DNA from 4 places in the Castellaniella sp. UC4447_H14 genome. Region 4 is predicted to be linked to each of the others. Evidence: riboswitches for the same ligand, from Rfam matches in the RefSeq annotation. Region 4 holds a riboswitch; each other region holds the start of a gene.
What was found. Region 4 has a riboswitch for thiamine pyrophosphate ahead of ACVCMJ_RS08135 (3-oxoacyl-ACP reductase). Riboswitches for the same ligand answer to the same signal wherever they lie in the genome.
Positions count from the first base shown of each region.

Region 1: another riboswitch for thiamine pyrophosphate. It lies ahead of thiM (hydroxyethylthiazole kinase); the one in region 4 lies ahead of ACVCMJ_RS08135 (3-oxoacyl-ACP reductase).
Region 2: another riboswitch for thiamine pyrophosphate. It lies ahead of ACVCMJ_RS14785 (TorF family putative porin); the one in region 4 lies ahead of ACVCMJ_RS08135 (3-oxoacyl-ACP reductase).
Region 3: another riboswitch for thiamine pyrophosphate. It lies ahead of ACVCMJ_RS04515 (purine-cytosine permease family protein); the one in region 4 lies ahead of ACVCMJ_RS08135 (3-oxoacyl-ACP reductase).

Region 1 is NZ_CM129666.1:2,220,343-2,225,910, forward strand. It holds gene ACVCMJ_RS10695 (aldehyde dehydrogenase family protein) at 1-777, shown strand, start outside; gene ACVCMJ_RS10700 (SDR family oxidoreductase) at 796-1,554, shown strand; TPP riboswitch at 1,668-1,801, shown strand; gene thiM (hydroxyethylthiazole kinase) at 1,789-2,646, shown strand; gene ACVCMJ_RS10710 (LysR family transcriptional regulator) at 2,651-3,565, shown strand; gene ACVCMJ_RS10715 (tartrate dehydrogenase) at 3,739-4,770, opposite strand; gene ACVCMJ_RS10720 (mandelate racemase/muconate lactonizing enzyme family protein) at 4,821-5,568, opposite strand, start outside.
Region 2 is NZ_CM129666.1:3,067,298-3,072,865, forward strand. It holds gene ACVCMJ_RS14760 (CynX/NimT family MFS transporter) at 1-497, shown strand, start outside; gene ACVCMJ_RS14765 (permease) at 563-1,687, opposite strand; gene ACVCMJ_RS14770 (hypothetical protein) at 1,844-2,296, shown strand; gene ACVCMJ_RS14775 (DUF1328 domain-containing protein) at 2,515-2,676, shown strand; gene ACVCMJ_RS14780 (BON domain-containing protein) at 2,753-3,073, shown strand; TPP riboswitch at 3,158-3,250, shown strand; gene ACVCMJ_RS14785 (TorF family putative porin) at 3,241-3,921, shown strand; gene ACVCMJ_RS14790 (MipA/OmpV family protein) at 3,930-4,736, opposite strand; gene ACVCMJ_RS14795 (metallophosphoesterase family protein) at 4,880-5,568, shown strand, end outside.
Region 3 is NZ_CM129666.1:917,826-923,393, forward strand. It holds gene ACVCMJ_RS04495 (FAD-dependent oxidoreductase) at 1-450, opposite strand, end outside; gene glpK (glycerol kinase GlpK) at 537-2,030, shown strand; gene ACVCMJ_RS04505 (TM2 domain-containing protein) at 2,099-2,569, shown strand; gene ACVCMJ_RS04510 (lipoyl protein ligase domain-containing protein) at 2,577-3,308, shown strand; TPP riboswitch at 3,440-3,532, shown strand; gene ACVCMJ_RS04515 (purine-cytosine permease family protein) at 3,584-4,867, shown strand; gene ACVCMJ_RS04520 (ABC transporter substrate-binding protein) at 4,869-5,568, opposite strand, start outside.
Region 4 is NZ_CM129666.1:1,693,526-1,699,093, reverse strand. It holds gene pip (prolyl aminopeptidase) at 1-671, opposite strand, end outside; gene trmB (tRNA (guanosine(46)-N7)-methyltransferase TrmB) at 668-1,423, opposite strand; tRNA gene ACVCMJ_RS08145 (tRNA-Gly) at 1,546-1,619, shown strand; gene ACVCMJ_RS08140 (LLM class flavin-dependent oxidoreductase) at 1,669-2,982, opposite strand; gene ACVCMJ_RS08135 (3-oxoacyl-ACP reductase) at 2,997-3,779, opposite strand; TPP riboswitch at 3,825-3,923, opposite strand; TPP riboswitch at 3,988-4,095, shown strand; gene ACVCMJ_RS08130 (sodium:solute symporter family transporter) at 4,152-5,568, shown strand, end outside.

The DNA of each region.
Region 1 (5,568 bases), 530 kb from region 4:
ATTTCCTTTACGGGATCCACGGTCACGGGCCAACGGGTCGCCGAAGCCGCCGCCCGCCGCCACTGCCCGGTGACACTGGAACTCGGCGGGAAGTCGCCGCAGATCGTGTTCGAGGACGCTGACCTGGACGAGGCGCTCCCGGTCATCGTGAACGCGATCATCCAGAACAGCGGCCAGACCTGCTCGGCCGGCAGCCGCCTGCTCGTCCAGGAAAGCATCTACGAAACGTTCATTGCACGGATTGCGGAACGCTTCCGCGAGCTGCGCGCCGGCCCTCCTTCCCGTCATCCGGACCTGGGCCCGCTGGTGAACCGGAAACAGTTCGAGCGCGTTCGCCAGATGCTGAACGTGGCGCGCGAGGAGCGCCTGACGGAGGCCGCGCGCGGGCGCATCATGGAGGGGGCGCCGCCCACCGGCTACTACCAGGAAGCCGTGCTCTTTCGCGATGTACCGGCCGATAGCGCGCTGGCCCGCCAGGAGATCTTCGGTCCCGTGCTGGTCGCGCAGCCTTTTCGTGACGAGGCGCACGCGCTGGATCTGGCCAACGGCACCGAATACGGCCTGGTCGCAGGCGTCTGGACCCGCGATGGCGCGCGCCAGCTCAGGCTCGCCCGCCAGCTTCGCTGCGGCCAGGTCTTCGTGAACAATTACGGTGCCGGCGGCGGGGTGGAACTGCCTTTTGGCGGCGTCAAATCCAGCGGGTACGGAAGGGAAAAAGGCTTCGAAGCACTGCTTGGCTTCACCGTACTGAAAACCGTGGCGATCCACCACGGCTGAGACACTAGAGGAGGAAGCATGCGTCTACAGGACAAAGTCGCCATCGTGACAGGTGCCGGTTCGGGATTTGGCCGGGGCATTGCCGCAACATTCGCACGCGAAGGCGCCCGCGTCGTGGTGGCCGACATCAACGAAGCGGCCGGCCAGGAAACCGTGGCCCGCATCCAGGCCGCCGGCGGACGGGCCCATTTCGTCGCCGTCGACGTCGCGAACGCCGCGAGCATGGACGGGCTGCGCGACCAGACGCTGGCGCACTATTCCGCCCTGCACATCGTCGTCAACAACGCCGGCACCACGCACCGCAACCGCCCCATGCTGGAAGTCAGCGAGGCCGAATTCGACCGCATCTACGCGATCAACGTAAAAAGCATCTTCCTGAGCGCGCAAAGCTTCGTGCCGCATTTCCGGCGGCAGGGCGGCGGGGTCTTCGTCAACATCGCCTCCACCGCCGCGATCCGGCCGCGCCCCGGCCTGACCTGGTACAACGGCACCAAGGGCGCCGTGGTCACCACCAGCAAATCGATGGCGGCCGAGCTGGGCCCCGACCGCATCCGCGTCAACTGCGTGAATCCGGTGATCGGAGCCACCGGCCTGCTGGCGGACTTCATGGGACAGCCCGACACCCCCGAGAATCGCGCCACGTTCGTGGCCGGCATCCCGCTGGGACGCTTCTCCACGCCGGACGACGTGGCCAACGCCTGCCTGTACCTGGCTTCCGACGAGGCCACGTTCATCACGGGCGTTTGCCTGGAAGTGGACGGCGGCCGCTGCGTGTAGCCGGCCGTCCTTACCTGTCAAAACATAGACCGTCGCGCGAAAAAACCGGACTTCGCCTGCGTCGGGGTTCCGAGACCATGCGGGACGGCAGATCCGCGAATCTGCTAAAGTGCTCCCATGACATGGGGTGCTCCCTGCTCTTCCACCAACGGCCACATGGCCGGACAGCGATGACAGTGCGCTGAGAACAGACCCATCGAACCTGATCTGGTTAGCGCTAGCGTAGGAATTGTCATGGCTCTGGATTTGCCTGCTCTGCACGCGCGGCTGCGCGCCGCTGCGCCTCTCATTCAGAACATCACCAACACGGTCGTCCAGCAATTCAGCGCCAACGTGCTGCTGGCCGTTGGCGCCGCACCTGCGATGCTGGACCACGAGGCCGACGCCGGTCAGTTCGCCCGGCTGGCGGACGGCATCCTGATCAATTTAGGCACCGCCACGAGCCACCAGTTGCTCGCGGCCGACGCGGCCGTTCGTGTCGCCCGTCAACTCGGCAAACCCTGGGTGCTGGACCCCGTCAGCGTGGGCGTTATCGATTTTCGGACGACGCGCATCCAGCAAGCGGCCGAATGCCATCCCAGCGTGATCCGCGGCAATGCCTCGGAGATCGCCGCCCTGGCCGGCCAAGGCGCCGGCGGGCGCGGCGTGGACGCGACCGACGAGGTCGACGCGGTACTGGTCGCGGCAATGAGCCTCGCCCAATCCACGGGAGCGGTGGTGGCCGTCTCGGGCGCGCGCGATGCCATCGTCGAAGTCTCCGGCAGTACCGTGCGCCTGGCCCGCGTGGGTGGCGGCCACCCGCTCATGCCGCGCGTCATCGGCACTGGCTGTTCGCTGGGTTCGCTGACGGCGGCCTACCTGGCGGCCCAGCGGGCCGCAGACGGAACCCGGCTGGCCAGCGATTTCGAGGCCACGATCGCCGCGCACGCCCATTTCAAGCTCGCGGGCGAAGCAGCGGGCAAGATCGCCGCGGGTCCCGCCAGTTTTGCCGTGGGCTTCGTGGACGCGCTTTATGCCCTGCAATCCATCGACCTGACGCAAGCCGACGTGCATCTCGAGATCCGCGAGATGCCCGAGACCTGCGGCCTCTAGCACGATGCAGGACCCGATCCAGGCGGCCGACTTCACCTTCTTCTCGACGCTGGCCTCGGCCGGCAACCTGAGTGCGGCCGCACGCGAACTGGGCCTGACGCCGGCTGCCGTGAGCAAGCGGCTGTCCGCGATGGAGCGGCGCCTCGCGATCCCTCTCATCCGGCGGACCACGCGGCGCATGATGCTCACCCCGGAAGGCGAGGTCTACCTGGAACACGCCCGCCGCATCCTGGACGAAATCGACACACTGGGCGAACTGCTGGGCGGCGCGCGCAAACGCCCGACGGGGCTGCTGCGCGTCAATGCCACTCTCGGATTCGGCCGAAGCCATGTCGCGCCCATCATTTCGCAGTTCGTGTCGGCCTACCCCGGGGTTTCAGTGCGGCTCCAGTTGTCCGTGACGCCCCCGCCCCTGACCGACGATGCGTTCGACGTGTGCATCCGCTTCGGGGAGCCACCGGACGCCCGGGTGGTGGCCCGTCTATTGGTGGCCAACCGCCGCCTGCTGTGCGCCTCGCCCGGGTACCTGAAGCGGCACGGGGTGCCGCTCGTCCCCCATGACCTCATCCGCCACAACTGCATCGGAATCCGTCAGGGCGACCAGGCATACGGCGTGTGGCGTCTCTCCAGCGGGCGGGAAGCCACCCGCAAGACCGAGACGGTCCGCATCCACGGAAACCTCGCCACCAACGACGGGGAGATCGCCGTCAAATGGGCGCTGGACGGCCACGGCATCCTGATGCGGGCCGAGTGGGACATCCGGGAATACCTGGCCGACGGCCGCCTGCAAACCGTCTTGCCGAACTACACGACCCCCGACGCGGACATCTACGCGATCTACGCCCAGCGGTACAAGCTGTCCACGCGTGTGCGGACTTTCGTCGATTTCCTGGCGGCTGCGCTGAACCGCCTCGATTGACGCGCCGGCGGCCAGTGTCCCATTCGGTCAATCCTGATGTTTGAATTCGGCGCCTGCGCCACCCATACTGCCTTGCACATCCTCGTGATAGCCCTTGCCATCACTGCGGTTCGCGCCTTGTCTGGATGGCGCATGCATCCGAATTCAAGGACACAAACCGACCGAACGGGACACTAGGCCGCCGCAACCAGATCCGCGATCGCCTGGCCCATGATCTGGGTGCTGGCCTTCCCGCCCAGGTCGGGCGTGCGGGGACCGTGTTCCAGCACCTGTTCGATGGCTGACATCAGCGTATCATGCGCCGCCCGGCACCCCTCATCGGTGCTGCCCAGGAAGTCCAGCATCATGGCAGCCGACCAGATCATCCCCACCGGATTTGCGATGTTCTGACCGTAAATGTCGGGGGCCGACCCATGCACGGGTTCAAACAACGACGGATAGCGCCGTTCGGGATTGAGGTTGGCCGACGGTGCAATGCCGATCGTGCCCGTACAGGCGGGCCCTAGATCAGACAAGATGTCGCCGAAAAGATTGGACGCCACCACTACGTCGAAGCGTTGCGGCTGCAGGACGAACCGGGCACACAATATGTCGATATGGTGCTTGTCCCAGGTCACGCCCGGATATTGGGTCGCCATGGCCGCGAGGCGCTCGTCCCAGTAGGGCATGCTGATCGCAATGCCATTGGATTTCGTGGCTGCGGTAAGGTGCCGCCGCGGACGCTGGGCCGCCAGATCGAACGCGAATTTCAGCACCCGATCGACCCCGTGGCGAGAAAAGACCGACTCCTGGATGACGACCTCACGGTCGGTGCCTTCGTAGATGCGGCCCCCGAGATTCGTGTACTCCCCTTCGGTGTTTTCGCGCACCACCAGGAAATCGATCTCGCCGGGCTTGCGGCCGGCGAGCGGCGCGGGCACTCCGGCCATCTGGCGGACCGGGCGCAGGTTGATGTATTGATCGAAGCCGCGGCGAAACTTCAGCAACGATCCCCACAAGGACACGTGGTCGGGCACCACCTCCGGCCAGCCGACTGCCCCGAACAGGATCGCATCGAACCCCCGGAGGCGCTCGAACCAGTCGTCAGGGAGCATCGTCCCGTGCTGCTGCCAGAACTCCGCGCAGGCCCAATCGAAAGGCTCGAACTGCAGCAACAACCCGTACCGCTGGCGCAGGGCTTCCAGAACCCGCAGCGCCTCCGGCATGACTTCACGCCCGATCCCGTCTCCGGGGATGACTGCAATACGATGTGTTTTCACTTCAGGGCCTGCATTTCAGCATAGAGATCGGACTTGCCTTCGAACCCGATTCCGGGGATGTCAGGCATGATGATATGCCCATCGGAGACTTTCACGCCATCGGGAAACCCGCCGTAGGGCTGGAAAAGATCAGGGTACGATTCGTTTCCTCCCAAGCCCAGTCCCGCGGCAATATTGAGCGACATCTGGTGGCCCCCGTGCGGAATGCAGCGGTCCCAGGACCAGCCATGGCTTTTCACCACGTCCAGCGTGCGCAGATACTCGACCAGCCCGTAGCTGAGCGCGCAATCGAATTGGAGGAAATCGCGGTCGGGCCGCATGCCCCCATAGCGCAGAAGATTGTCGGCGTCCTGATGGCTGAACAGGTTCTCGCCCGTTGCCATGGGCCGTTCGTAGAACTGCCCCAGAACGGCCTGCAGCCGATAATCCAGGGGGTCCCCCGGCTCCTCATACCAGAAAAGCGGGTAGTCGCTCAACATGCGCGCGTACTCAATGGCCGACTCGAGATCGAACCGGCCGTTGGCGTCCACCGCCAGCCGCGCCTCGGTGCCGACTTCGTCCAGAACCGCCTCGATGCGCCGACGGTCGTCCTCGATCGGCGCCCCGCCGATTTTCATTTTCACGACGTTGTATCCGCGATCCACATAGCGGCGCATCTCGGCCCGCAAGGCGCCAAGATCCTTGCCGGGATAGTAGTATCCGCCGGCCGCGTAGACGAAAACCTTGGGATTGGGCTGCACGCCG
Region 2 (5,568 bases), 1.4 Mb from region 4:
GCTGGCTGGCGCCGATTCTGCGTGAGCGCGGCCTGGATGGGACGCAGGCGGGCCTGGTCACGTCGGTGTGCATTTTCATGAATGTTCTCGGCAGCCTGCTCCTGCCGTCGCTGATCGCCCGCTTCCATGACCAGCGCCTGCTCAGCGTAGGCCTCAGCCTGGTGGCCGGCTTGTCGCTTGTGGGCGTGTTGTTCGCGCCGCTGGGCACTGTCTGGCTCTGGGCGGTGGTGCAGGGAATCGCCCAAGGGGGCTTCTTTGCCATGGCTCTCACGCTCATCGTGCTGCGCTCTCCCGATTCCCATGTCGCGGCCCATCTATCCAGCATGGCCCAGACGGTGGGTTACCTGGTGGCCTCCGGGGCGCCTCTGCTGATTGGCCTCATCAAGAGCTGGACGGGGCATTTCGGCGCATCCGGGTGGCTCTTCGCGGCGGTTGCCGTGGGGGGATGCCTGAGCGGCCTGGGCGCTGGCCGGGCCCTGCACGTCAAGGCCGGCTGATCCGATTCGGGGCACCCAAGGCGGGACGCTGCCGGGGCGCCATCCTCCCGGTCGTGCTCCTGTTCTCAGAACCCGAGTCCGATGGCCAGAATGCCCGCCAGCAGACCCATCGCCAGCACACCGGCGACCAGAATCGCCAACTCTCGAGACCGGAATGAGCGGGCCACCATGAAAAGCGACGGCAGGCTGACGGGGGGCAGCGTCACGAGCAGGGCAGCGGCCGGTCCTGCGGCCACGCCGAGCGAAAGTAGCCCCTGGACAATGGGGACCTCGCCGGCGGTGGGGATGACGAACAGCAGTCCCGCGACAGCGGCGGCCGCGATCCATAGCGCGCTGTTGTCCATGCCCCCGTCCATCACCGGGAAAAGCCAGGCGCGGGCGGCGCCCAGCAGCAATACCAACACGAGGTATTCCGGCAGCAGGCGCAGCGCCATGCCCGTGAAGGCCCGGGCCCAGCGCCGCAGGGCGCGGGCGGCATCCAGCGCCGGCCGGACTGTCGCCGAAGAGCAGGGGGGCTCGTCGGACATGGCAGGGAGGGTTCCGTCTGTCCGGCCCGTATGGTTGAGCAGCCATCCCAGTCCGACTACCATGACGAGCCCCACGACGAGCCTGAGCCCGACCCAGTGCCATCCCAGCACGAACCCCATGAACACGAGTGTGGCGGGATTCAGCATGGTATTGCCCAGCCAGTAGGCCGCTGTGCTCCCCGGGGCCGCGCGGCAATCCCGCAATCCGTTCACGACCGGCGCCGAGCAGCAGGTGCACATCATGCTGGGGATGGACAGCAGGGTGCCCGCCAGAATGCTGCCGGTGCCCGAGCCGCCGAGCCAGCGCCGGATCCAGTCCGCAGGCAGGAGGGCCTGCATCGCGGAGCCCAGTAGCAGGCCCAGCAGCAGCGCCTTCCAGATGGCCGCCCCGTAGGACATGGCATAGCCCAGTGCGGCCTGGAAAGAAGGGGGCGGCAGTTCTCCGCCCGGTCCGGCCAGGATCGACTGGCCGATGGAATGCGTTTGGGCGGCCACGAAGGCGCGGTCGTAATAGGGCGACCATTTGACGGCGAACAGGCCGATCAGTGCGATCAGCAGAAAAACAGCAATTCCCCAAGCGGGATGCAGGGCGTGTCGAGTGCTGGCGGAATGAGTCACAACGGATTGTCTGGGGGTGGAACGCAGGCGAAATGTTAACCCCATTGTGTCCCGGCGCTACGATTGGTCATTCCTCATACCATGCGTAGCAATATCACTGTGGACGACTGCCTACACTGAATGGCCGTTTCCGCCCGTCGGTAATCGGAGGTTTCCGTGATGCGCTATCGGGCGGATGTACTGTTGGAGGTTTTGAAAAAGATGAAGAATATCCTTTTGGCGGCTCTGCTCGCCGCAGCGTCCGTGCCCGCCGTAGCCCAGGTCGGTGTGTCCATCAGCGTCGGCGAGCCCGGCTTCTATGGCCAACTCAATATCGGCGGAGCGCCTGCCCCTGAACTGATCTATCCCCAGCCCGTGGTCGTGGCCCCAGCGCCTCAGTTCGTAGGTGCCCCTCCGATCTATTTGCGCGTGCCGCCCGGCTATGCCCAACACTGGAGCAAGCACTGCGCGCGGTATGGCGCCTGCGGCCGCCCCGTTTATTTCGTGCGCGATGACTGGTACGTCAACCGTTATGTGCCGTATTACCGCGGGCACCGCGGCGAGTATGCGCGGGTCCATGAGCGCGGACCGGAGCGCGGGCACGGAGCCGAATACCGGCACGATCATGGCCACGGCCATGGCGAAAGCCACGATCACGGGCGGTACGGGCATTGAATCCGCTTATGTGATTTCGTGACATGCGTGTCAGTTGGTGTGAAAGCAGGGCGGGCGGCGGAGCTGTCGAAGGGCCGCCGTACGCCTGTGAATAGACCCGTTGAGGCATGCCAACCGGGCGCGAAATTGTTACAGCTTGAGCGACGTATCGCAGGGCGGCGATGATACCTTAAAAGCAGCCCCGGTAGCAGTAGGGATAATCACGATGAGGAGAGCCCATGCTGTACTACGCAGTAGTCTTTTTCATCATTGCACTCATCGCCGGTTTCTTCGGCTTCTTCGGTGTTGCGGGTTTGGCTGCAGAGATCGCCAAAATTCTGTTCGTCATCTTCGTCATACTGTTCATCATTTCGCTGATCTTCGGTCGGCGAAGGGGCTGACGCGCAACCGCACAGGCTGGCGGGGGTCTGCCTGCCAGTTCTGTCCAGATTCCATTTTTGAGAGGGATAAAACACTATGAAAATCGCCCGTCAAATTGCATTTTCCGTGGTCGCCGGTCTGGCAACCATCACCCTGGTCGGATGCTCGGTGGCCAACAAGCAGGAATCCGTTGGCGAATATGTGGATGGTTCCGTCGTGACCGCGCAGGTCAAAGCCAAACTCGCGAACGATCCCGATACTTCGGCGTTGGACATCAATGTGAAGACCATCCAGGGCGGCATCGTCCAATTGTCGGGCTTTGCCAAGTCCCAGCACGAGAAGAACCGTGCCGCCGAACTGGCACGCACCGTGAAGGGCGTGACTGAGGTGCGCAACAACATCACCGTGGTGCCTTGAGCGCCGGCGTCCTCGGCTTCGTCCGACCCTACCCCCGCGTCCGCGGGGGTTTTTTTGCACTACAATCCGTCCCGCTTCACTTCCGAAGCATGCTAGGGGTGCCGCATCAGCGGCTGAGATAGTCCCTTGGAACCTGATTGAGATCATCCTCGCGCAGGAAAGCATTCATGAAAGCACATACACTCGGCATTCTCATGCTGGGCAGCTTGGCCTTTGGCGCCAATACGGTTGCTCACGCGGACACTTCCTTCAATCTTTCCACTGTCTCGCTCTACAAGAGCAGGGGCGTGGACCAGGACGGGCGCGACAAGGCATTCCGGCCGGCCGTGCAGGGCGGCGTGGATTATGCGTCTTCCAGCGGCCTTTACGTCGGCAACTGGAACTCCACGGGTCACTTTGGCGACGCCCGCGTAGAGATGGACCTCTACGGTGGCTACAAGGCACAGATCAACAAGGACTTCGGGCTGGACGTGGGCTACATCCACTACCTCTACCCGAACGAACGCTCCTGGAACGATGGCGAAGCCTATGTCGGCCTCAGCTACCGTCAGCTCACCTTCAAGGCCTATCGCGGCATGCTCGCCAATGTGAACGAAGGCAACCTGTACTACCAGCTCGCATATTCATATCCGCTCACAGGGGCCGTGAGTCTGAATCTGGGGCTAGGCTACCTGGACTACCAGACAGAAGGCCTGAGCAACAAGACTGACTACAGCGCGGGTCTGAGCTATGCGTTTGCGAAGCACCTCACCGTCTCCGGTACGGTCGCCGGTGCCAATCACCGCGATCAGGTGGACGATGGATCGCGGGATACGCGCTTCATCGTAGGGCTGGGCGCCACGTTCTAGGCTCCCGGTCAGAACGCGTAGCTGCCTCCGATCGAAGACCGCATCTGCGTCTTTTGCTGGACGAGGGGGCTGTTGGCCGCCTCGCCCACGATCCGGCTGGTGCCAATGGAGCCAGTCAGGTTGAGGCGGTCGGTGACCGCATACTTCGCCCCGACGCGCAGCGATACGTCCTTGATCCCCGACGACGGCGCGTAAGCATCCACGCCGGAGTTCGCTGAGGCATCGGGGGACACTCCGAAGTAGCTGTCCATGTACTTCTGGTTGGCCCAACTGGTCGCCACGCTGGGGGTCAGCGTGAGCGCGGCGGTGGCGGCATAGGGATAGGACAGGCGGGCGTTGAGCAGCATCCCTCTGTCCTGGTGCGTTACAGCCTGGGTGGCCGACAGCTTCAGCACATACTCGGCCAGCCGCGTGGAGACAAACGCATGGGCCCCCACCGCGTCCGGCAGACCGCCGACGCCGTGGGGCATATCGTCCTGGTCGTAGCCCCACATGATGTTGGCTCCGACGCCCAAGGTCAGATTCGGGGTCTGGACCAGGTTCAGCCCCACGCCATCTCCGGTACTGTCATAGAAACCATCGCCGGTACGCGCGAAAAAGCGCCCCGACTGCGCATTGATGGCCGGAAATGGACGCGCCCTGTAGTCCCGCGCACCCTCATAGCTCGGCAGCACCGTCATCCCTCCTCCCAGCGCGATCTGGTCCGGGCCCTCGGCGCTTGCGGCGCCTGGAACAGCCAGGCCGGCCGCCAACAACGCGCAGGCCAGCAAAGTGGAACAGAGCCCCGTGCGGGCTGGGGCGGCAGGACGGCGCATGGAGAGGCCTCCGTGACATAGGTAAGGTTGTGTGACCGCATCCTAGTCCTCCCGGTTTCCGCCCGTCAAGCGCGGCATGCGCCCGTGCTCGGGCCTGCGGCGGCCATCGCGACCTTTTGCGGTCTCCACACTAAAATAGGTTGATGACAGTCAGGATCCTGCACACCGCCGATTGGCAGATGGGGCGCCAGTACGGGCGCTTTGCCCCCGAAGACGCCGTGGTCTTGGCCGAAGCTCGCTTTTCGACGGTAGAGCGCATTGCATCACTTGCGGTAGCGGAGGAGGCTGACGCGGTGCTGGTGGCCGGCGACGTATTCGATGCGCAGACCGTATCGGACCGCACCATTCGGCGGGTATTCAACGCCTTGCAGGGATTCGCCGGCCCCTGGATTCTGATCCCCGGCAATCATGACGCAGCGCTGGCCGAGAGTGTCTGGACGCAGGCGGCGCGCCTGGGCGCGATCCCGGCCAATGCGCATGTATTGCTGGAACCCGGCGTGTACGAATTCGCGGATTTGGGGTTCTCCGTCCTGGCGGCGCCGCTGACGCAGCGCCAGACGCATCTGGATCTGACCGACTGGTTCGATGCCAAGGAGACGGCGCCGGGCCTGCTGCGCATCGGCTTGGCGCATGGCAGTGTCCAAGGCATCCTGGCCGAAGACATTGATTCGTCCAACCCGATCGCGGCGGACCGCGCCGAGCGAGCGCGGCTGGACTATCTGGCGCTGGGCGACTGGCACGGCCTCAAGCAGATCAATGACCGGGTCTGGTATAGCGGCACCCCCGAATACGAGCGATTCAAGGACAACGGCGCAGGGCAGGTGCTGATGGT
Region 3 (5,568 bases), 780 kb from region 4:
CAAATGAGTTTTCACGCCGGCCGGTCCCAGCCATTGGGTCCTCCCCAGGCTGGCCGCACCCGCCAGGGCGTCATAGGCCTTCAGGCCCATCCCATAAAACGGGACTTCCCAGAACCGGTAGGCCGGCATCACGAACGCCAAGGGCTGCGCCAGGTGCGGAGCGTTGTTCAGCAGCGCCTGTCGTTCGTGCAGGGCTTCGCGCACCAGCCCGACATTGCCCTGCGCCAGATAGCGCACCCCGCCGTGAACCAGCTTGGTGGCGCGCGACGAGGTCCCTGCGGCGAAGTCGCACGATTCCAGCAACAGCACTGACAGCCCGCGCAGGCGCGCGTCCAGCGCCACGCCCAGGCCCGTGGCTCCGCCGCCGATGACGACGACGTCCACCTCGCGCAGCGCGCGCAGGTCGGCAAGCAGCCGCGCGCGATCAGTGCGGAGGGGGGGCAAGACCATGCGGTTCATTTTGCAGCAATCTTTTCATGCCCGCTTCGGGCGGTTTTCCGGCATTCTATTCGCTTACAACGCTCAAAGGAGTGGCCATGAGTTACCTGCTTGCCTTGGACCAGGGAACATCCAGCACCCGCAGCATCGTCTTCGACCGCCAGGGCCGCATCGTGGGGCTAGCGCAGCGCGAGCTCACCCAGCATTACCCGCAGCCGGGCTGGGTAGAGCACGATCCGATCGAAATATGGCGCAGCCAGCAAGACACCCTGCGCGAAGCGCTGGGGCGAGCGCGGATCGCGGCATCGGAAATAGCAGCGATCGGAATCACCAACCAGCGTGAGACCACGATCGTCTGGGATCGCCACACGGGGGAACCCATCCACCCCGCCATCGTCTGGCAGGATCGACGCGCCGAGCCCACCTGTGCGGCACTGCGCGAACAGGGGATGGAACCCATGATTCAGGCCAGGACCGGACTGCGCGTCGACGCATACTTTTCAGCCACGAAGCTCAAATGGATTCTCGACCACGTGGCGGGCGCTCGCGCGCGCGCTGAAGCCGGCGAGCTGCTGTTCGGAACTGTGGACTCCTGGCTCATCTGGCAGTTGACGGGCGGCCAACGCCACCTGACGGATGTCAGCAACGCCGCCCGCACCATGCTCATGGACATCCACCGCAACGCCTGGGACACGGAACTGCTGGACCGACTGCAGATCCCGGCCGCCATGATGCCGGCCATTCTTCCCTCGTCGGCCGCCTTCGGGCACACCCATACCGACGTGGCCGGCCGCGAAATTCCGATCTCAGGCGTGGCGGGCGACCAGCAAAGCGCGCTGTTCGGCCAGGCCTGCTTCCACCCCGGCATGGCGAAGAACACCTACGGCACGGGCTGCTTCATGCTGATGCACACCGGCGGGCATTTCCAGACCTCGGCCAACGGTCTGGTGACCACCAGCGCCGCCCAGATCGACCATCAGCCCGCCTTCGCCCTCGAAGGCAGCGTATTCGTCGGCGGCGCCGTCGTCCAATGGCTGCGCGACGGCCTGCGCGCCTTCGTGCATAGCAGCGACATCGAGGCGCTGGCCCGCAGTGTCCCGGACGCGGGCGGCGTGACGTTTGTCCCCGCGTTCACTGGGCTGGGCGCGCCATGGTGGGACGCCGAGGCCCGCGGCACCATCACGGGGCTGACGCGGGGCACCACCATGGCGCACATTGCTCGTGCGGCGCTGGAGAGCATCGCCTACCAGAGTGCCGCAATGCTGCAGGCCATGAGCCGGGACGCCCAGGCCACGGACGCAGCGCCGCTGGAAGCCTTGCGCGTGGATGGCGGCGCCTGCGTCAACGATCTGCTCATGCAGTTCCAGGCGGACCTGCTGGGCATTCCCGTGCTGCGTCCCACCATGGTGGAAACGACCGCCTTGGGCGCCGCCTTCCTGGCCGGCCTGCACGCGGGCGTCTATGCCGACACCCAGGAGCTGGAATCGCTCTGGCGGGTGGAGCGCCAGTTCGATCCGGTCATGCCGCACGACGAGGCTGCCGACCGACTGGCCGCCTGGGATCACGCCATACGGCAGGCCTGCACCCGCTAAAGCAGCACCGTTCCTTATAGAATGGAGTCACCCACAGTCATCGTCCGCCTCGCGTGCCACGGGACACCATGCTGAAAAACCTGATCCTGATCGTCGCGATCTTCGTCGCCATCTTGCTGGCCCTGACGTTCGGCGAAGCCGTCTTTCACGACATCTTCGCCTGGATCTCCACCCTCACCGGCGTCCTGATTCGCAATTTCAGCGACCTGTTCGCCGTGGTGGGGAACTATCTGCGTGCGCACACCGGCAAGGTCCTGCTCGCCATCGCGCTCACCGTCCCGGCCAGTCTCTGGGTGCTGCGCTCGCGACGCGGCGCGCTCGGCCACCCGGCCACGCAGCGCCGGATAGCGATCATCCTGGCGCTGTTCCTCGGCTGGCTCGGGGTACACCGATTCTATCTGGGCCAGGTCGGCTGGGGAGTCGTGCTGCTGGTGATCGCCTGGATCTTCCTGCCGCTCGCCGCCGTGATCGGGCTGATCGACGCGATCCGCTACCTGTTCATGGACGAAGAAACGTTCGCCGCCACACAGCTTTCCTGATGCGGCGATGGTGACTGCAGAGTCCTGCTCCTACCGCGTCGTTGAATCCCCCGCCGGCCCGGCACGTGGCCCGCTGGCCGATGAGAAGCTGCTGCCGCTGGCCGTCGACGGCGCCGCCGCCTGCATGTGGCAAGCGCCACAAGGGCTGGTCGTGCCACGCACCTATGCAGCGCACCCCGGCTTCGACGCCATCCGGTCCGAGCTGGCCGGCCAGGGCTGGCCCGTCCACGTGCGCCAGTCGGGCGGCGGCGTCGTTCCCCAAGGAACCGGCATTCTGAACATCAGCCTCGCTCAGCGCTTCACCGGTCGCCCGATGGATCATGCCGACGCCTTCTACCGGCATCTCTGCGCCCTGCTCCAGATCAGCCTGCTCACTTTCGGAATCGAAGCGCGCGCTCAGGCCGTGGAGGGTTCGTTTTGCGACGGCCGCTACAACCTGGCCGCCGGCTCTCCGGCCCGCAAGGTCGTGGGCACGGCACAGTTGTGGCGTCACATCCCGGGCCACGACTTCACGCATCAGGTCGCGATCGTGCATGCGATGGTGCTCGCCCAGTGCGATACCGACGAGGCCACCGCGCGGGCCAACCAACTCGAGGCGGCCCTGGGCTCGGGCCGGCGCTACCAGCCGGAAAGCGTAGCGTCGCTGGACCACTGGCTGCCCGACTCCCGCCGCCCCGGATTCTGCTCAGCCCTGGAAGATGAACTGCTGGATCAGCTCCGCACCTGGCCGACGCTGTGACATGTCCGCGGCCAGACGTCCGGCCTTGCGCCGGGCGCAATGCGCCGACGTGGCGCGTCCATGCCACAACGTGCTTGCCGCGCTTGCCGCAGTGCGGAGACACTCCTAAAATCACCGAAGATTTACCATACGAGCATCGCTAGGGGTGCCGCTCGCGCGGCTGAGACAGTCCCTTCGAACCTGATTGAGATCATCCTCGCGCAGGAAAGCAGCTCGCCATGGCGACGCTTGCCGTCGCCGCGCGCCTGCTTCCTGGCTTTTCCGACAGGCGCACCATGAGTCCGTCCGCTTCAATTCCATCATCCGACACCATCCCGGCCGCCGAGCGCGTCTTTGGCTGGCGCGAACACATGTCCCTCTGGTTCAGCCTTGGTGTGGGCCTGCTCGTCATGCAGGTCGGCGCCTACCTGGTACCGGCACTGGGCACGCGCGAGGCGCTATGGGCCGTCGTCGCAGGGTCCATCGTCGGAGCCGGACTGCTCGCCTGGGTTGCCCGCATCGGATGCGAAAGCGGGTTGTCGAGCGCCGGGCTGATCCACGCGGTCTACGGGCGGCGATTCGCCCACCTGCCGGTCCTGCTCAACGTCATCCAACTGGTCGGCTGGGCTACCTTTGAACTGGTCGTGATGCGCGACGGGACACGCGCCATCAGCCGCCGGGCCTTCGGCATGGATCCAGGCCTGATTCTGCCCACCCTGCTGTGGGGCCTGATCGTCATGGCGCTGCTGCGGGGATCCATGGTGACGCTGGTACGACGCATTGTCAGCCGCGTGGGGCTGCCGCTGGTCATCCTGTCCCTGCTGTGGCTCTCCGCACAATTTGCCCTGAAGCTCGACGCCCAGGGACTGCACACCCTATGGCAGCGCGCCGGGGACGGGAGCATGAATACCTTCCAGGCACTGGACCTGGTGATTGCCATGCCGGTCTCATGGCTTCCGCTGGTAGCGGATTACGCCCGACACGGCAAGAGCGCGAGCGGCGCACTGGGCGGCACCTGGCTGGGTTATGCCATTGCCAACATCTGGTGCTACGCCCTGGGGGTGCTGGTCGTCACCGTAACGGGACCGAACGTGGACATGGTGAGCGCCCTGCTGCTGGCGCAGGGGGGCCTGATCGCGCTGGGCCTGATCCTGGTCGATGAGCTGGACAACACCTACGGCGACCTGTATTCCGGATCCGTCTGCACCCAGAGCCTGTTCGCGTCGATCAGCGTGCGGACCTGGAGCACAATTCTGGCCGCCGTGTCCATCGTTTGCGCGATGGTGCTGCCCATGCACAGCCTGGAGCCGTTCCTGCTGACGCTGAGTTCGGTCTTCGTGCCGCTTTTCGGCGTGATCCTGGGGCGCCTGGGCACGCATTCTGCCTATCTGTCCGGTACTCCTCGGGCGATCCACACCGCTCCGGCCGTGATCTGGGCGCTGGGCATTGCGTGCTATCAGGGGTTGGCCCTATGGGCCCCGCAATACGGCAGCGCCCTGCCCACCCTGCTGCTGACCTTTGTCCTGGGAGCGGCGAGCGCGCGCGTGGGCGCGCGCGCCACCCAGGCCGCACCGCAATGATTCAACCCTTCTCGGGGTCCTTCACCGCCTCGTAGGTGTGGAACTCGACGTTCTGCAGGACGCCATTGACCCGCTCCACGCGACGGATGTAGACGTTCTGGACGATGTCGCGGGTTTTGGGATCGATCAAAACGGGCCCCCGCGGGCTCATCCACTTCATGCCCTTGACGGCCGACATGAAGGCGTCCCCGCTGGCATCGCCGTTGGTTTTTTTCAGGGCCTCGTAGATCAGATTCATGCCATCGTATCCGGCCACCGAGATCATGTTCGGGCGCACCCCCGGATACGCCTTCATATAAGCGGCGACATACGCCTTGTTTTCCGGCGAGTCGTGCGACTGCGCGTAATAGTACGAGGTGATGATCCCCAGCGCGCTGTCGCCGATGGCATCGATCATGTCCTCGGTCGTGATGTCGCCTGTCGCCAGCAACTTGATTCCCGTCTTGTCCAGGCCGCGCTCCTTGTAGCCTTTGGCGAAGGAAATCCCCTGATCACCGTTGGGGATGAACAGGAACAGGGCATCCGGCTTGGCGTCCTTGATTTTCTGCAGGAACGGCGCGAAGTCCGGGCTGGTCAGCGGCGTGTGCAATTCGCCGACGATCTCGCCGCCGGCCTCCGTAAAGGTCTTCTTGAACTGCTTGGCGGCATCATGGCCGGGGCCGTAGTCCGCGACGATGACGTAGACCTTCCTGACGCCGTTT
Region 4 (5,568 bases):
GCCAGAGCGGCCTGGTCCGTCGCGTGGGCCCGGATGTGCTCGGGGTTCAGCAGCAGGCTGATGGTGCGGCTTTCCCATTGCGTCCAGGCATGGGCGGCCTGCAATTGGCGAGCCGGGTCACTTCCCGTCAGACGCCGACGATACGCCCAGATCAGGTCGCCCCGCTCAGCTTCCGGAATGGGGGCCAGGTAGCCTTCCCAGTAGTCAGGGAACAGCCACGAGGCGCCCTCCTGGTAGAACCAGCGCAATTCTTCCGGACGCAGCAGGAAAATCCCTCGCACGATCAGCGCCCGAACCCGCTCGGGATGGGCTTCGGAATAGGCCAGCGCCAGCGTGGAGCCCCAGGAGCCGCCGAACACCAGCATCTGTTCGGCTTTCAGCACTACGTCCCGCAACTGTTCGATGTCGGAGACCAGGTCCCACGTCGTGTTGTGGTCCAGGCTGGCCGAGGGGGTGGACCGGCCGCAGCCACGCTGGTCAAAGATCAGGATCTTGTAGCGCTTCGGATCGAAGAGCCGGCGGTGGGCGGCCGAGCATCCGGCACCGGGCCCCCCGTGCAGGAAGACGGCCGGGCGGCCCTCCGGGTTGCCGCACAGTTCCCAATACACGCGGTGGCCGTGCCCAGCATCCAGGAAGCCACTCGCATAGGGTTCGATTTCCGGGTACATCATGCATTCTCCAGGGTTGGAGCGGCGTGCGCCGGCGCGCGTCGCGTGAAAATCAGGTCCCAGACGCCGTGTCCCAGGCGCAGGCCCCGGTTCTCGAATTTTGTCAGCGGCCGGTAGTCGGGCCGGGGAGCGAAGCCGTTACAGGTGTTCCGGAGTTCCGAAGCGCCGGAAAGCACGTCCAGCATCTGGAGCGCGTAATGTTCCCAGTCAGTGGCGCAGTGGATGTATGCGCCCTCGGCCATGCGGCTCGCCAGCAGCGAGATGAATGCGGGCTGGATGAGCCGCCGCTTGTGGTGCCGCTTCTTCGGCCAGGGGTCGGGGAAATAGATATGCACGCCCGCGAGCGCCCCGGGCGCGATCATGTCGCGCAGGACTTCGACGGCGTCGTGCTGGACGATGCGCACGTTGTGCAGGTCGTTCTCGTGGATGCGTTTGAGCAGAGCGCCCACACCGGCGTTGAAGACTTCCACACCGAGGAAGTTGTCCTCTGGCCGTGCTTGTGCGATCTGCTGCGTGGTTTCTCCCATCCCGAAGCCGATCTCCAGAATGGTGGGCGCCGTGCGGCCAAAGGCCTGTGCCAAGTCCAGGGGTTCGTTCCGGTACGGGACGGACCATTGCGGCAGCCATTGGACGATGGCGTGTTCCTGGCTGGGAGTGATGTGAGCCCGGCGGTGGACGAAACTGCGGATGTGGGTGCTGCCGGACGGATCCTGGGCTGTGAGAGGGGGCAAGGGAGCTTTGGAGAAATTCAAAATGGGGTAAACTGTTGGGCTGCAGCTGGGTTGGGTAGACTCTGATTTTACTCAAACGCCGCGACACGCGGCACCCGGGCGGCACAGGCCAATCTTCAGGCCTCGTAAGTCAAAGGCTTACGAACGCGGGCGTAGTTTAATGGTAAAACTTGAGCTTCCCAAGCTTACGTCGTGGGTTCGATTCCCATCGCCCGCTCCAGGATTCGGTCAGAGCTCGGACTTCGGTTTGGGCTCTGTCGTTTTGGGCTTTATCGGCGGCCACGTCCCGGCGTGTTGCCGCGTGGCCTGCGCAAGCCCAGGTGGCCGCGCAGCGTGCTGGTCCCGTAGTCCGTGCGGAACAGCCCGCGTTTCTGCAGCACCGGGACGACCTGCTCGACGAAATCCTCGATGCCCCCGGGCAGGGTGGGCGGCATCAGGTTGAATCCGTCGGCGCCTTCGTGGGTGAGCCAGTATTCCATCTGGTCGGCGATCTGCTCGGGTGTGCCGACCATGGTGCAATGTCCGCCGCCGGCGGCCAGCCGCCCCAGTAGCTGGCGCACGGTGGGCCGTTCGGCCTCGATGATGCGCAGGATCGTGGCGTAACGGCCTTTCGGGCCTTCGAACGCCGACAGCGGTGAGAGGGGCGGGACGGGCGCGTCCAGGTCCCAGTCCCCGCAGTCCTGGCCCAGATACATGCCCAGTTGCCTGAGCGATGCCTCCGATGGCAGCAGCTCGTCGAGCTCGCGCTGCTTGGCGCGGGCCTCCGCTTCCGTCGAGGCCACATATGCCACCAGCCCGGGCATGATGGGTACCGGCTCCGTCCGGCCGGCTTCCCAGACGCGGCGCTTGATGTCCCGGTAGTAGGACTGGGCAGCCGGGAGATCGTAGGCGACCGCATAGATGGCTTCGGCGCGGCGGGCCGCCAGGTCGCGCCCTTCGGCGGACGCGCCTGCCTGGAACAGGACGGGATGGCCTTGCGGGGGACGAGGCACGGTCAGCGGGCCGTCCACCAGAAAATGGGTGCCGTGGTGATTGATGGGCCTGATTCGGTCGGCTTCCCCGTAGATGCCCTGTGCGCGATCCAGCAACAGCGCGTCGTCGGCCCACGAGTCCCACAGCCGCAGCACGACGTCGATGAATTCCTCTGCTCGGCCGTAGCGCCAGGCGTGATCGGGCATGGCTTCGTAGCCGTGATTGCGCGCCTCCGCGTCGAACATCGACGTCACCACGTTCCAGCCCATGCGCCCGCCCGAGATATGGTCCAGCGAAGCGACCAGGCGTGCCGCGTGGAACGGCGTATAGAAGGTGCTCGAAACCGTGCTGATCAGGCCGATGCGCTCGGTTGCGCGGCTGATTGCCGCCAGCATGGTCAGCGGCTCAAGATACCAGCGCGGTCCGTCCTCGATGTGGCTGACCGAGGCGCCGTCGGCGAAGAAGATCGCGTCCAGCTTGCCGCGTTCTGCGATGCGTGCCAGTTCTTCGTAGTAGCCGATGTCGCCCAGGCGTTCCACAGCCGAGGCAGGATGGCGCCAGGCCGCCCGATGATGTCCGCAGCCGAATATGAAGAGATTAAGGTGCAGCATGGTGCTCTTGCGGCTCAGTTGTGCACCAGGCCGCCGTCGACCACCAGGTTCTGTCCCGTGACGGAACGCGACCAGGGCGATGCGAAGAACAGCAGCGCGTCGGCGAATTCCGTCGGGGTGGTGACGCGCCGCAGGGGCGTGCTGCCAGCGATGAGTTCGAACACGGCCTCGGGCGTGGCGGCGGACGCGTCGGTCGTGCGCAGCAGGCCGCCCGAGACCATGTTGACGGTGATGCCGTCTGGCCCCAGGTCGTGCGACAGCGTGCGCGTGAAGGCCAGCAGCGCCGCTTTGGCCGCTGTGTAGTCGTGATAGGGTACGACCGGATTCTGAAAAAGGTTGGTGCCCACGTTGATCACCCGGCCAAAGCCCGCGGCGCGCATGCCGGGCAGCACCGCCTGGACGGTGTTCAGGGCGCCGCGCAGGGTGCCTTCCATCTGCTGGCTGAGGTTTTCCCACGACAGCGTGTCGGCGTGCGGGCGCTGGTCGCCGTTGAACTGGAAATCGGGCAGGGCATTGTTGACGACGGTGCTGATCGGCGTTCCGAAACGCCGGCTCGCCTGGCCGACCATGGCCTGCACGGCGCCCGCATCGCGCACGTCGGCCTGGACGGCGAGTGTGCGGTCGGGAGCCTGCGCGGCCAGCGCGGCGGCTGCGTCGGCACTACGGAAATAATTGACGATCACGCGCGCACCTTCGCGCTGGAAAGCCTGTACGATGTGCGCGCCCAAGCCACGCGCGCCTCCGGTGACGAGGACTGTTTGTTCGTTCAGGGGTAGAGCTTGTTTGGGTCCGGGCATGATGTCTCTCGCAGGGCAGGCGAAAGGCCGAACCGCGGGCACGATGTGCCCCGTCGCGAACATCCCTCCGCCAGTATGAACTGAATCAGGTTCTACGGGTGTCGTCTCAGCCCCGACGTCGTCGGGACACCCCGTGTCGCTATTGCGCAATTTACCACACAGACTCGGCGAACGTCGTTGACAGTCGGGCCCGGCTCTTTTAGTCTTACGCCAGTCCTGGGGGAGCTCATAGCGAGCTGAGATTGCGCCAATTCCGCGCTGACCCTTAGAACCTGATCCGGGTAATGCCGGCGAAGGGAAGGAATCGCGTCATGCGCGAGCGCCCTTGGGCGCGTTCTTCCCGCCAATTCACTGATGGGAAGGACTTTTGCCATGCTCAGCACTTCAACGGCCATTTCCTGGCTGCTTCTTTGTGCGTTCGGCTATGCCGCCGCGGGCATTCTGTATACCCGGCGCTTCAAGAAAGGCCTGGAAGACTACATCACGGCCCGCAACAGCCAGAGCGCCGTTGCCACCATCTTGACCCTGATGGCTTCGACCTTGGGGGCGTGGATTTTGTTCGCCCCCGCACAGGCCGCAACGTGGGGCGGGCTGGCGGCCATCATTGGGTACGCGCTGGGCGCCATGTCGCCGCGCATTGCCATGATCCCGCTGGGGCGGCGTATGCGCGAACTGATCCCCAACGGCCACACCCTGACCGAATTCCTCATTGCCCGCTATGGCCGGCCCATGTACGGCCTGGCGCTGCTCATCATGGTGTTCTATCTGTTCATCGCCATGTCGGCCGAGGTCACCGCCGTGGGCAAGCTGGTTCGGCTACTCGCGCCGGTTCCCATCTGGGCCACGGCCATCGTCGTCGTCGGCGCCACTCTCATATACACTTCTTACGGCGGCCTGCGCGCGTCGATTTTCACCGACCGGGTGCATATGATCGTCATCGTGCCGCTGCTGCTGTTCCTGGTCGCATTGGGCTGGTACACGGCGGGCGGGGCGCTGCCCACGATCGAGGGATTGCGCGCCCGGGCCCCGCGGCTGCTGGACCTGAGCGATCCGGCGGGGGTGAAGGCCGGCTTCACCTTTTTCGTGGCCATCCTTCTGACCGGCCTGTTTCACCAGGGCAACTGGCAGCGAATCTACGCCGCGCGCGACTCGCGCACCATGCGCACCGGCTTCCTGCTGGGCGGCTTGATGGTCGGGCCGTTCATCTTCCTGATGGGCCTGTTCGGACTGGCCTTCATCGGCCTGGCGCCGGGCGGGGACAGTTCCGTGGCCTTGTTCAGCGTACTGATTCCGCACGCCTCGTTGTGGCTTGCGCTGCTCTTGATCCCCCTGGGCCTCGGGTTGGTGATGAGCAGTTCAGACACCGCCATCAGCGCCGTCTCCAGTCTCATTGCCGTTGACCTGGGCAGGTTGCTGCCCGGTGCGGGCAGTGCCACCATGATGCGCCTGGCGCGGGGGTTGATCTTCGTGCTGGCGATTCCCGTCGTGGTGGTCGCGGCGCAGGGGTTCAGCGTGCTTTACCTGTTCCTGTTGGCCGACCTGCTGTGTTCCGCAGCGGCTTTTCCCGTTTTCTACGGCCTGTTCAGCAAGCGTCATGACGGCTTCGCCGCCATGGCTGGCACCCTTTGTGGTCTGGTCGCCGGCCTGTCCCTGTTCCCGCTGCCCGGCGCCAAGCCCGAGCATCTGCTGGAGTCGTTCCTGGCGGCGGCATTGGTGCCAGTCGTCGTGATCCTGATCATGCGTCCGCTGCGCCGCTCGATGCGGGAGTTCGATTTCGCCACGCTGGGCG